2 regions of the Photobacterium makurazakiensis genome follow, and region 2 is predicted to be linked to the other one. Evidence: riboswitches for the same ligand, from Rfam matches in the RefSeq annotation. Region 2 holds a riboswitch; the other holds the start of a gene.
The links. Region 2 has a riboswitch for lysine ahead of L4D09_RS01865 (Na+/H+ antiporter NhaC family protein). Riboswitches for the same ligand answer to the same signal wherever they lie in the genome.

Region 1: another riboswitch for lysine. It lies ahead of L4D09_RS23460 (Na+/H+ antiporter NhaC family protein); the one in region 2 lies ahead of L4D09_RS01865 (Na+/H+ antiporter NhaC family protein).

The regions. Positions count from the first base shown of each region.
Region 1 covers NZ_JAKJSJ010000063.1:34,389-38,851, reverse strand. Annotated here, with positions in the region: partial or broken gene L4D09_RS23465 (glycoside hydrolase family 18 protein) at 1-1,138, opposite strand, end outside; lysine riboswitch at 1,772-1,949, shown strand; gene L4D09_RS23460 (Na+/H+ antiporter NhaC family protein) at 2,068-3,564, shown strand; gene L4D09_RS23455 (saccharopine dehydrogenase) at 3,583-4,463, shown strand, end outside.
Region 2 covers NZ_JAKJSJ010000009.1:341,042-345,504, reverse strand. Annotated here, with positions in the region: gene L4D09_RS01870 (H-NS family histone-like protein) at 70-465, opposite strand; lysine riboswitch at 851-1,033, shown strand; gene L4D09_RS01865 (Na+/H+ antiporter NhaC family protein) at 1,132-2,727, shown strand; gene L4D09_RS01860 (thymidine kinase) at 2,976-3,554, shown strand; gene L4D09_RS01855 (YoaK family protein) at 3,924-4,463, shown strand, end outside.

The DNA of each region.
Region 1 (4,463 bases), on a different contig from region 2:
GCATAGCTTGGATCAGTTTGACGTAGTTATCGGCATCATTTGGTGTTTTGGCACCAGATTCACCACCGTGACCAGGGTACTCCCAGTCGATATCGACGCCGTCAAATCCCCATTTCTTAATGAATTCTACGATAGAGTCGACAAACACCTGACGGGTTTCAGGGGCTGCAGCCATACGGTGGAAAGGTTCAGATAGGGTCCAGCCGCCGATGCTCAGCGCAAGTTTCACTTCAGGGTTTTGTTTTTTCAGTTCTAGCATCTGACCAAGTAACCCACGTACGTTACTTGGGTTAAGGCCATCGTAGTTTGTTTTGTTGGTACCGTGGTAGAAGGGGATCCAGAGCATGTCATCTTGACGCTGGCTTATGGCACTTTGCAGCCCAGCATTTATATCTAGCATGGCTATTTCATGCTCATTGAGCTCTAGAGCTTCACACGCCTGAGCGACAGTTTCAGCCTTTGAGCCTTGATCGCCACAAATGCCGAGGAAAGAGTAAACGAGCTTGCCATATGCCGTTGGGTCGATGGCCTCTAGGCTAAATTGGCGGTCATACTGGGCCCATTCTGAAACATAGCCAGTGACCAATTTGTTTGAGTTACGTTCAAGCACGGCTTCGGTGCCCATAGTGCCTGTTTTGATATCACCCTCATCGTTGTAGATAACGGTTTTTTGGGTCATCCCTTCTAGGCTGTTTTCATAGTCAAAGGGTAATACGGCTTTACCGGTTAAGGTGATATTACGGTAGGCATTCGTTGTACCGAGTGTCGATGTGACAGCGACTCTGGCCATGACCTCTTGTTGTTCGGCAATCATTTGAACGGGGACTTCTATTTCGCCTTGAATTGTCGCATGATCATTCCAGTCATCGTGGTTATTGATGGTAAAATCATCTCGTTCTTGGCAGCCGACTTTTTCGTTGTCGACGTAGTAGCAGGCTTTGCTGGGTACTTTACCCCAGCTAATGTCAAACGCGATGATGGTTTCATTACGATCTTGGGTTTCCGGTGTTCGGTAGTTGAGCGTTACGAGAGTTGATCTCACCATGTTATTGGAAATTTCTGGCGGGTTGCTCTCTGCCTGGGCATTCATTGATAATGCAGCGGCAATTACCGTTAACGCGATTTTACTTTTGTTCATTTCATACCTTTTCTATTGTTTGGATAAATCACTTATTCTTATTGGTAACCAAATAAGGTGAGTGTTTAGTTTCCGGATGTATGGCATGGATATCACGTTAATTATTCTTAAGTTAGTTATACTTTTTGCACGGCGAGAGCGGCTTAATGTTGGTTAATGATATTTCATATAGGTTGGGTTAAGAGAGGTGTTATTAACTACATCGGTTTGTGGTCTTTTTGCTTTGACAAGAGCTTCGGAATCAGAACCCAATATCCCCACTGTTATTTAATACGCCTTATTCTGTCGAGTTTTTAGACGTTCTATAAATCTTTTAATAGCCTCTTTTACTTTAATTTACAGAAGCCTCTTTTTCTGCTTTATACGTAATTATGCGTGTATGTTTAGGAGGAGATATCACGCTTATGAGCATAAGCTTTGACGATGAAGCCCAAGAGCAATTTTACTTGCAGGGTATTTACTCATATCGGGCGGCATTTGTTATCAAAAGCGACGAATTAGTATTTGATAATATTAAATATTTGTTTTGTGAAATATTTAATGTGATCTGCGTCACACTTATTGCTCGTAGTGATTAGATTTGGATAAATGTATGTTTTATTCATTATATAGCAGGACATTATTCAGTCTTTGCTTGAAAGTAGAGGCGCATTGCCTATGAGTAATTTAGTGAAGGCCGACAGCCAGTGAAGCTAAATGAAAGGAGTCAGTGCCGAAGTAGTCGAGGTTGTCATCCTTGCTGCTGGGGTTGTTCTTAAGAGGAATAACACTGTCATCTCAGCCAGATCTGAGATGGGGAGCTACAACAAATTTGATATTAGAAACGAACGAACTATCGCTCCTATCTTGTAAAGCCTTTGTCTGTAAAACACTCCTGAACACCCTTCCTCTTTATCATTTTGATATCGTTTTACAGGAGAAATTTACGTATGGCTGATTACGGATTATTGTCCATCGTACCTGCCGTGTTAGCGCTTATACTCGCTTTTACCACTCGGCATGTTGTTTTAGCTTTAGGTGTTGCGGTAATAAGTGGCATGCTGATCCTTACCAAAGGTCACCCCGTTGATACCGCCCTGATGTTTTTGACGGACGGACCGTTTACCCAACTAGCCCAAACCAGTAATGCGCAAATTATTATTGTTATTACTATCATTTCAGGTTTTATTTATTTGGTTGAGCAAAGTGGTGGCATGTCTGCTTTTTCAACCATGGCGACCCGTTATGTTTCATCGCCGATAAAGGCGCAACTCGCGACGTGGGCGACGGGTATCGGTATATTTTTTACCGACTCAGGTAACTCGCTCATTTTAGGCCCGATGTTTGCGCCGATTTATCAAAAGCTGAAACTGAGTAAAGAGAAGCTGGCTTTTATTATTGACTCAACGTCATCTCCAATTTGTGTATTGATCCCGATTATTAGTTGGGGTGTATATTCACAAGGCTTAATTGAAAATGCTTTTGATAATATGGGGCAGCCCGTTGATGGCTTTTCTACCTTCCTGCAGGTTATTCCTTATCAGCTTTATGCCTTGCTTGCGCTGTTCAGTGTACCGGTTTACGCGGTTCTGAAAAAAGATTGGGGGCCAATGGCTGAAGCAGAGTTTAAGGCTCAACAAAGTACCGAGATTACCGCTGAGCCAGCAAACGCAAGCGCGGTTAAATCAGCTTCTATCTCGCTGATCCTGTTTCCACTATCAGTGCTGTTTGGTTCTCTAATCGTGCTGTTTACCTATAACTATCACTTACATGGTGGGATTAGCGGGCCAGTGATCCGTGCGACCTTAGGTACGAGTTACTTGATAGCATCCATTACAGCGATTGCTTATTACGCCTATACCAAAACCATGACCGCATCAGCAGCTTTTAATACTTTTGTCGCGGGTATGCAGCGTATCATGCTAATTTTGATCATCTTGCTACTTGCATGGACGCTAGGCGATATTTGTAAATCACTAGGGACCGGCGATTATATTAGCCAAGTAATGAATGACCGTTTACCGGTATTCTTGTTACCAGCTCTGATTTTTATTATCGGTAGTTTTATATCAGTGGCAACAGGCTCGTCATGGGGCACATTTGCCATTTTGATCCCGATTGCCGTGCCTGTCGCAAGTGCATTAGGTGCCGACCCTCTGATTTGTATCGGCGCAGCGCTGAGTGGCGGTATGCTAGGTGATCATTCTTCGCCGATTTCAGACACGACTATCTTGAGTTCAATGTCGACTGGTTGTGATCATGTATCGCATGTACGCACCCAGTTCCCCTATGCCATTTTGACAGGTGTAACAGCAAGCATTGGTTTCATGGTGGCAGAAATTACCCGTAGCCCGTACACCATTATCTTGGCTGGATTATTACAAGTTGCACTTATTATATTGATGGTGCGTCGTCAGGCTGCAAATAGCCCTGCAGTACCCGCTTAAAATTAAAAAGGAATTATCATGAAAACGCTATTTTGGCTCCGAGATGAAGTAAAAGTTGGAGAACACCGTACTGCGCTTACACCGAGTGGTGCACGAGATTTGATTGCTGCGGGTGCGAACGTAACCGTTGAACGGAGTACGACCCGTATCTTCTCTGATCAGGCTTATGTTGACGTAGGTTGTGAACTTGCAGATACCCATAGTTGGGTCGAAGCACCTGAGCACGCCTACATTCTTGGCCTTAAAGAGTTAGCGGAAGCCGATTTTGCACTTAAGCATCAGCATATTTACTTTGCCCATGCGTTTAAAGGCCAAGATGAAGCTCGCCAAATTTTATCTCGTTTCCAGGCTGGTGGCGGCCAGATCCTCGATCTGGAGTTTTTGCAAGATGAACTTGGCAAACGAGTGAGTGCTTTTGGTTACTGGGCAGGCTACGTGGGTGCCGCAATTGGCCTATCTGGTTTCATTCATCATTTACAGTGTAAAGATGACTACCCTGCGGTAAGCAGTTATCCAGACCGTTCTCAGTATCTTGCTGCCTTAAGTGAGCAAGTCGCAGGTTTATCAGAGCAGCCGCGCGTATTAGTTATTGGCCAGTTTGGTCGCTGTGGCCGAGGTGCTCTTGACCTATTTGCCGATCTTGGTGTTGAAGCTGATGGATGGGATATCGAAGAGACTAAAGCGGGCGGCCCATTTATAGCCATTAATGATTACGACATTTTGGTCAACTGTGCGTATCTTGCTGAAGGCACACCTCCGTTTATCACTAAAGCAAGTTTAGGTGCGTCACCACGCTTGAGCATGGTCAGTGATGTGAGTTGTGATCCGAATAATCAGGATAATCCAATTCGTATATACAGCCAATGTACCAAACTGACGAAGCCGATCATTGAGTCAGA
Region 2 (4,463 bases):
GAGTTAGAAACAAAAAAACCCAGTTTTAAACTGGGTTTTCATTAGAATTTAACAACAAGAGTAAAGTTATTAAAGTTCGAAATCTTCTAGAGATTTACCTTCATCAAGTGCTTTTTTCAATGCGCTTGGTGTGCGGCCTTGGCCAGTCCACGTTTTTTCTTCACCGTTTTCATCGATGAACTTATATTTAGCTGGGCGTTGAGCTCGTTTTGCTTTTGGTGATTTATTTAGGCTAGAAAGTAATTCTTCTGGATCGATACCGTCTGCTAGAAGCATTTCACGGTATTGAGCTAGTTTCTCTGTACGTTCTTTTTCTTTCGCGATTTCTTCAGCTTCAGATTCTTCACGCTCACTAACAACTGTTTGAAGCTTTTCTAGTGCTTCCTGAAGTTGTTCTAGAGAATATTCACGAGAAAGTGCGCGAAGACTACGAAGGTTTAATAGTGCTTTCATTGCATCAGACATTTTTTTATTTCCTGTTGGTCTAAAACTATAAAAATAATAATAGCAGTGACAATTCTATAATTGCAATAATAATACTTTTAGTCAGTGAATGACAAATAAAAAATGTATTCTTGATTTGTTTTTTTTGTATTTAGCGGGGAGAATTCTCATTTGTAATAAATTGTAATGGGTATTTACAGTCAGATTCTTCAGTAAAAGGCTTTTTTTGTGACTATATTTGCCATTTGTTTCATATTAAATGGGCYTGTTTTAAATTATCTTTAAGCTCACTTGGGTATTGTGTCTTTTTTAACCATGGCAGCAAGACTATTCACTATTTCTGTTAATTTTTTCACGTTAAGTTGTTGCAATCGGATTTCTATTCCGTAGAATCAACCATTCCTTGACTAAGGGTAGAGGCGCATTATCTATAAGTAATAAACCGGAGGTGATTCCGATGAGGGTTTATGAAAGGAGCTAATGCCGAAGTAAATAAGGCTATCGAACTTTGTTTGCTGGGGTTGTCACCGAATAGGGACAGCACTGCCATAGTATATAATTACATTAACTATGGAGCGCTACTGTGGAGTCGGAAAAGGGTAACTTCTCTTCCTTACACTCTCTTAATCACGACATGAAGTCGTGCCAACAGTAGATCTCCAACCAGGATCGGTTGTAGTAGAGATCATGAATATTGTAGATTTTTCACATTCCTCAATGTCGTTGTTACCACCTTTGGTAGCATTGGCTCTTGCGATTTTAACCCGACGCGTCTTAGTGTCTTTGGGTGTCGGCGTAGTGCTTGGTGCATTCTTGCTGACAGACTTTTCTATTGGAAACACAGCTAGTTATATTGGCACGACGGCATTCGGGCTATTTATCGATGACGGTGCTATTAACAGCTGGAATATGAGCATTGTTGCGTTCTTGGTATTATTAGGAATGACGACAGCCTTGCTAACGCTTTCTGGCGGTACACGAGCATTTGCTGAGTGGGCGCAGACTAAAATTAAAAGTAAGCGTGGTGCGAAGTTATTAGCCGCATTCTTAGGTGTCTTCATTTTTGTTGATGATTACTTCAATAGTTTAGCTGTTGGCTCTATTTCACGCCCAGTAACAGATCGCTATTACGTTTCACGTGCAAAGCTTGCTTATATTTTGGATTCAACTGCTGCACCAATGTGTGTGCTAATGCCGGCATCAAGCTGGGGGGCATACATTATTACGCTGATTGGCGGCATTCTGGCATCACATGGTGTGACTGAATATACGCCATTAGGCGCGTTTGTTCAGTTGGCTCCGATGAACTTTTATGCTGTTTTTGCATTGATCATGGTGTTTGTTGTGGCTTGGTTCCAGATTGATGTGGGCCCAATGAGAAAGCATGAGCTAGATGCGAGTCATTGCCGTGGCTTCGATGAAGGTGATGAAGACAAGCGTGCTAAAGACTTAAATGACGAACTAGAAATTGAAGAAAGCCAAAATGGCCGTGTTGCTGATTTGGTTATGCCAATTGTTGCTCTTATCCTTGCCACTTTCTTCTTTATGATCTTTACAGGATACCAAGCACTTGCAGCTGATGGTTTGGCATTTAACCTTCTTGGCGCTTTTGAAAATACCGATGTAGGCATGTCACTTGTTTATGGTGGTACTATCGGATTTATTGCTGCCCTTATTCCAGTGCTGCGTCAGCGCCTTCCTGCTTCAGATGTTGCTGTAACATTGTGGATTGGTGCTAAGTCAATGTTTGGTGCGATTCTGATCTTATTGTTTGCGTGGTGTATTGGTAGCGTGATCAGTGATATGGCAACAGGTAAATACCTATCAACCTTGGTTGAAGGTAGCATTAACCCAATGTTCCTACCTGTTATCTTATTTATGCTTGCTGGCTTTATGGCATTTTCTACCGGTACGTCATGGGGTACGTTCGGTATTATGCTGCCAATCGCAGGTGACTTAGCAGCGGCAACCGACATTATGCTTATGTTACCAATGCTGGGCGCAGTACTAGCAGGTTCAGTTTTTGGTGACCACTGTTCTCCGATTTCTGATACGACTATCTTGTCGTCGACGGGCGCGCGTTGTCACCATATCGATCACGTATCTACTCAGCTACCTTATGCGTTGTCTGTGGCTGTTGTATCGTCGATTGGTTTCTTAGTGTTAGGCTTTACAGGTTCACTTGCTGTGGCCTTTATGACAGCAACACTCGCCTTTATCTTAGCGTGTGTAGCGTTATCTTGGTTGTCGCGTCGCCCACAAGTTGCGACAGCGAAAGCTTAATGGCTTAAACCACATTGTTAATGAAAAGCCTGCGTTTTGCAGGCTTTTTTTATGGTTACGGCTTAGGGTGAATAACTACAATCGCTCGCCGTAAAGCGCTGCTTAATGACTGGCCGGCATGAGTAGTAGAACGCTATGAAAATTGTAAGAAATGTGCTGACTCTTGCGCTTGCTCCTTTCAATTTCTATGGCTTTTCTGTAGCATCTCGGCAGTTTTTATGCACCAATCGTATGACTAGGGAAGCTTAATGGCCCAGATGTATTTCTATTACTCTGCAATGAATGCGGGTAAGTCAACCACACTGTTACAGTCTTCTTTTAACTATCGCGAGCGTGGAATGACACCTGTCATTTTTACTGCCTCTATCGACGATCGTTTTGGCAAAGGTAAAGTTAGCTCACGTATTGGCTTGCAAGAAGAAGCTGAATTATTTAACTCAGCTGATGACTTGTATGCACGCCTTCAAGATATTCAGCATGCACAAAAGATAGACTGTGTTTTAATCGATGAATGCCAATTCTTAACCAAAGAGCAGGTATATCAATTAACTGAAGTCGTCGATAAGCTCCATATTCCTGTGTTGTGTTATGGCTTACGCAGTGATTTCCGTGGTGAGTTGTTTGAAGGAAGCCGCTACTTGCTGGCTTGGGCAGATAAGTTGGTTGAGTTAAAAACCATTTGTCATTGTGGTCGCAAAGCAAATATGGTGATCCGCCAAGATGAAACTGGCCGTGCAATTGCCGATGGTGATCAAGTTGAGATTGGTGGTAATGATCGCTATGTCTCAGTGTGTCGCAAACACTACAAAGAAGCACTCGGTCGTTAATAAAATAATGATGAATGTAATGTAAGCCGTTCACTTACATTTTTGTTTTGTTCACTTATTTAAACAAATAAGCCTTACAATCGTGAGGCTTGTTTATTTATTCCCTCGTAAATTCTCCCACTTTTCTTAATCTTAGTTTTCTGATTTTGCCATGTAAAATTACTCATAAATATGCATATGCGGGTAAGCTGATGTTTTATCCGGAGAATAGCGCATAGTTATCCGAAGTGATGTTTTTGGGGGGTATTACGCTCAATAATTATTACTTAACAAGTTACTTGAACAGATTTAAGATAGCCCACTTTTTCTCACGCTCTAAATTTAGCCATCTCTATATCGCTAAACGAGGCCTGACATCTAAGGAATATCGTGATATCTAAATTACCCCGTTGGGTCGAGTCTGGGGCTTTCGTACTCGCATTGGTTGCTGGTTTTATTAATGCTGCAGGGTTATTGGGTTTCCAGCATCAATCAGTTTCACACTTATCCGGTACAGCGACATTGGTAGGTACTGGGTTTGTAAACTCTTCAATGAGTGATGTATTTTATTTATTTGCGATCATATTTAGTTTTCTTATTGGCTCTGCAATATCAGGCTACTTTCTACATGGTGGCACACTAAAGTTAAGTCGTAATTACAGCGGTGTACTGACGTTAGAAGCCATTTTTCTTTTTTGTGCCGCTTATTTGTTAACTAAAAACTCTTTTGGTGGGCTATATTGGGCTTCTGCGGCTTGTGGACTACAAAATGCACTCGCGACCAAATATAGCGGTGCCGTCATTCGAACCACGCATGTGACGGGAATATTTACCGATTTAGGCATTATGCTTGGCGCAAAAATAAGGGGTGAGACATTTGATAAAAGAAAGGCGTTACTGTTTCTGTTAATTATCTTGGGCTTTATTTCT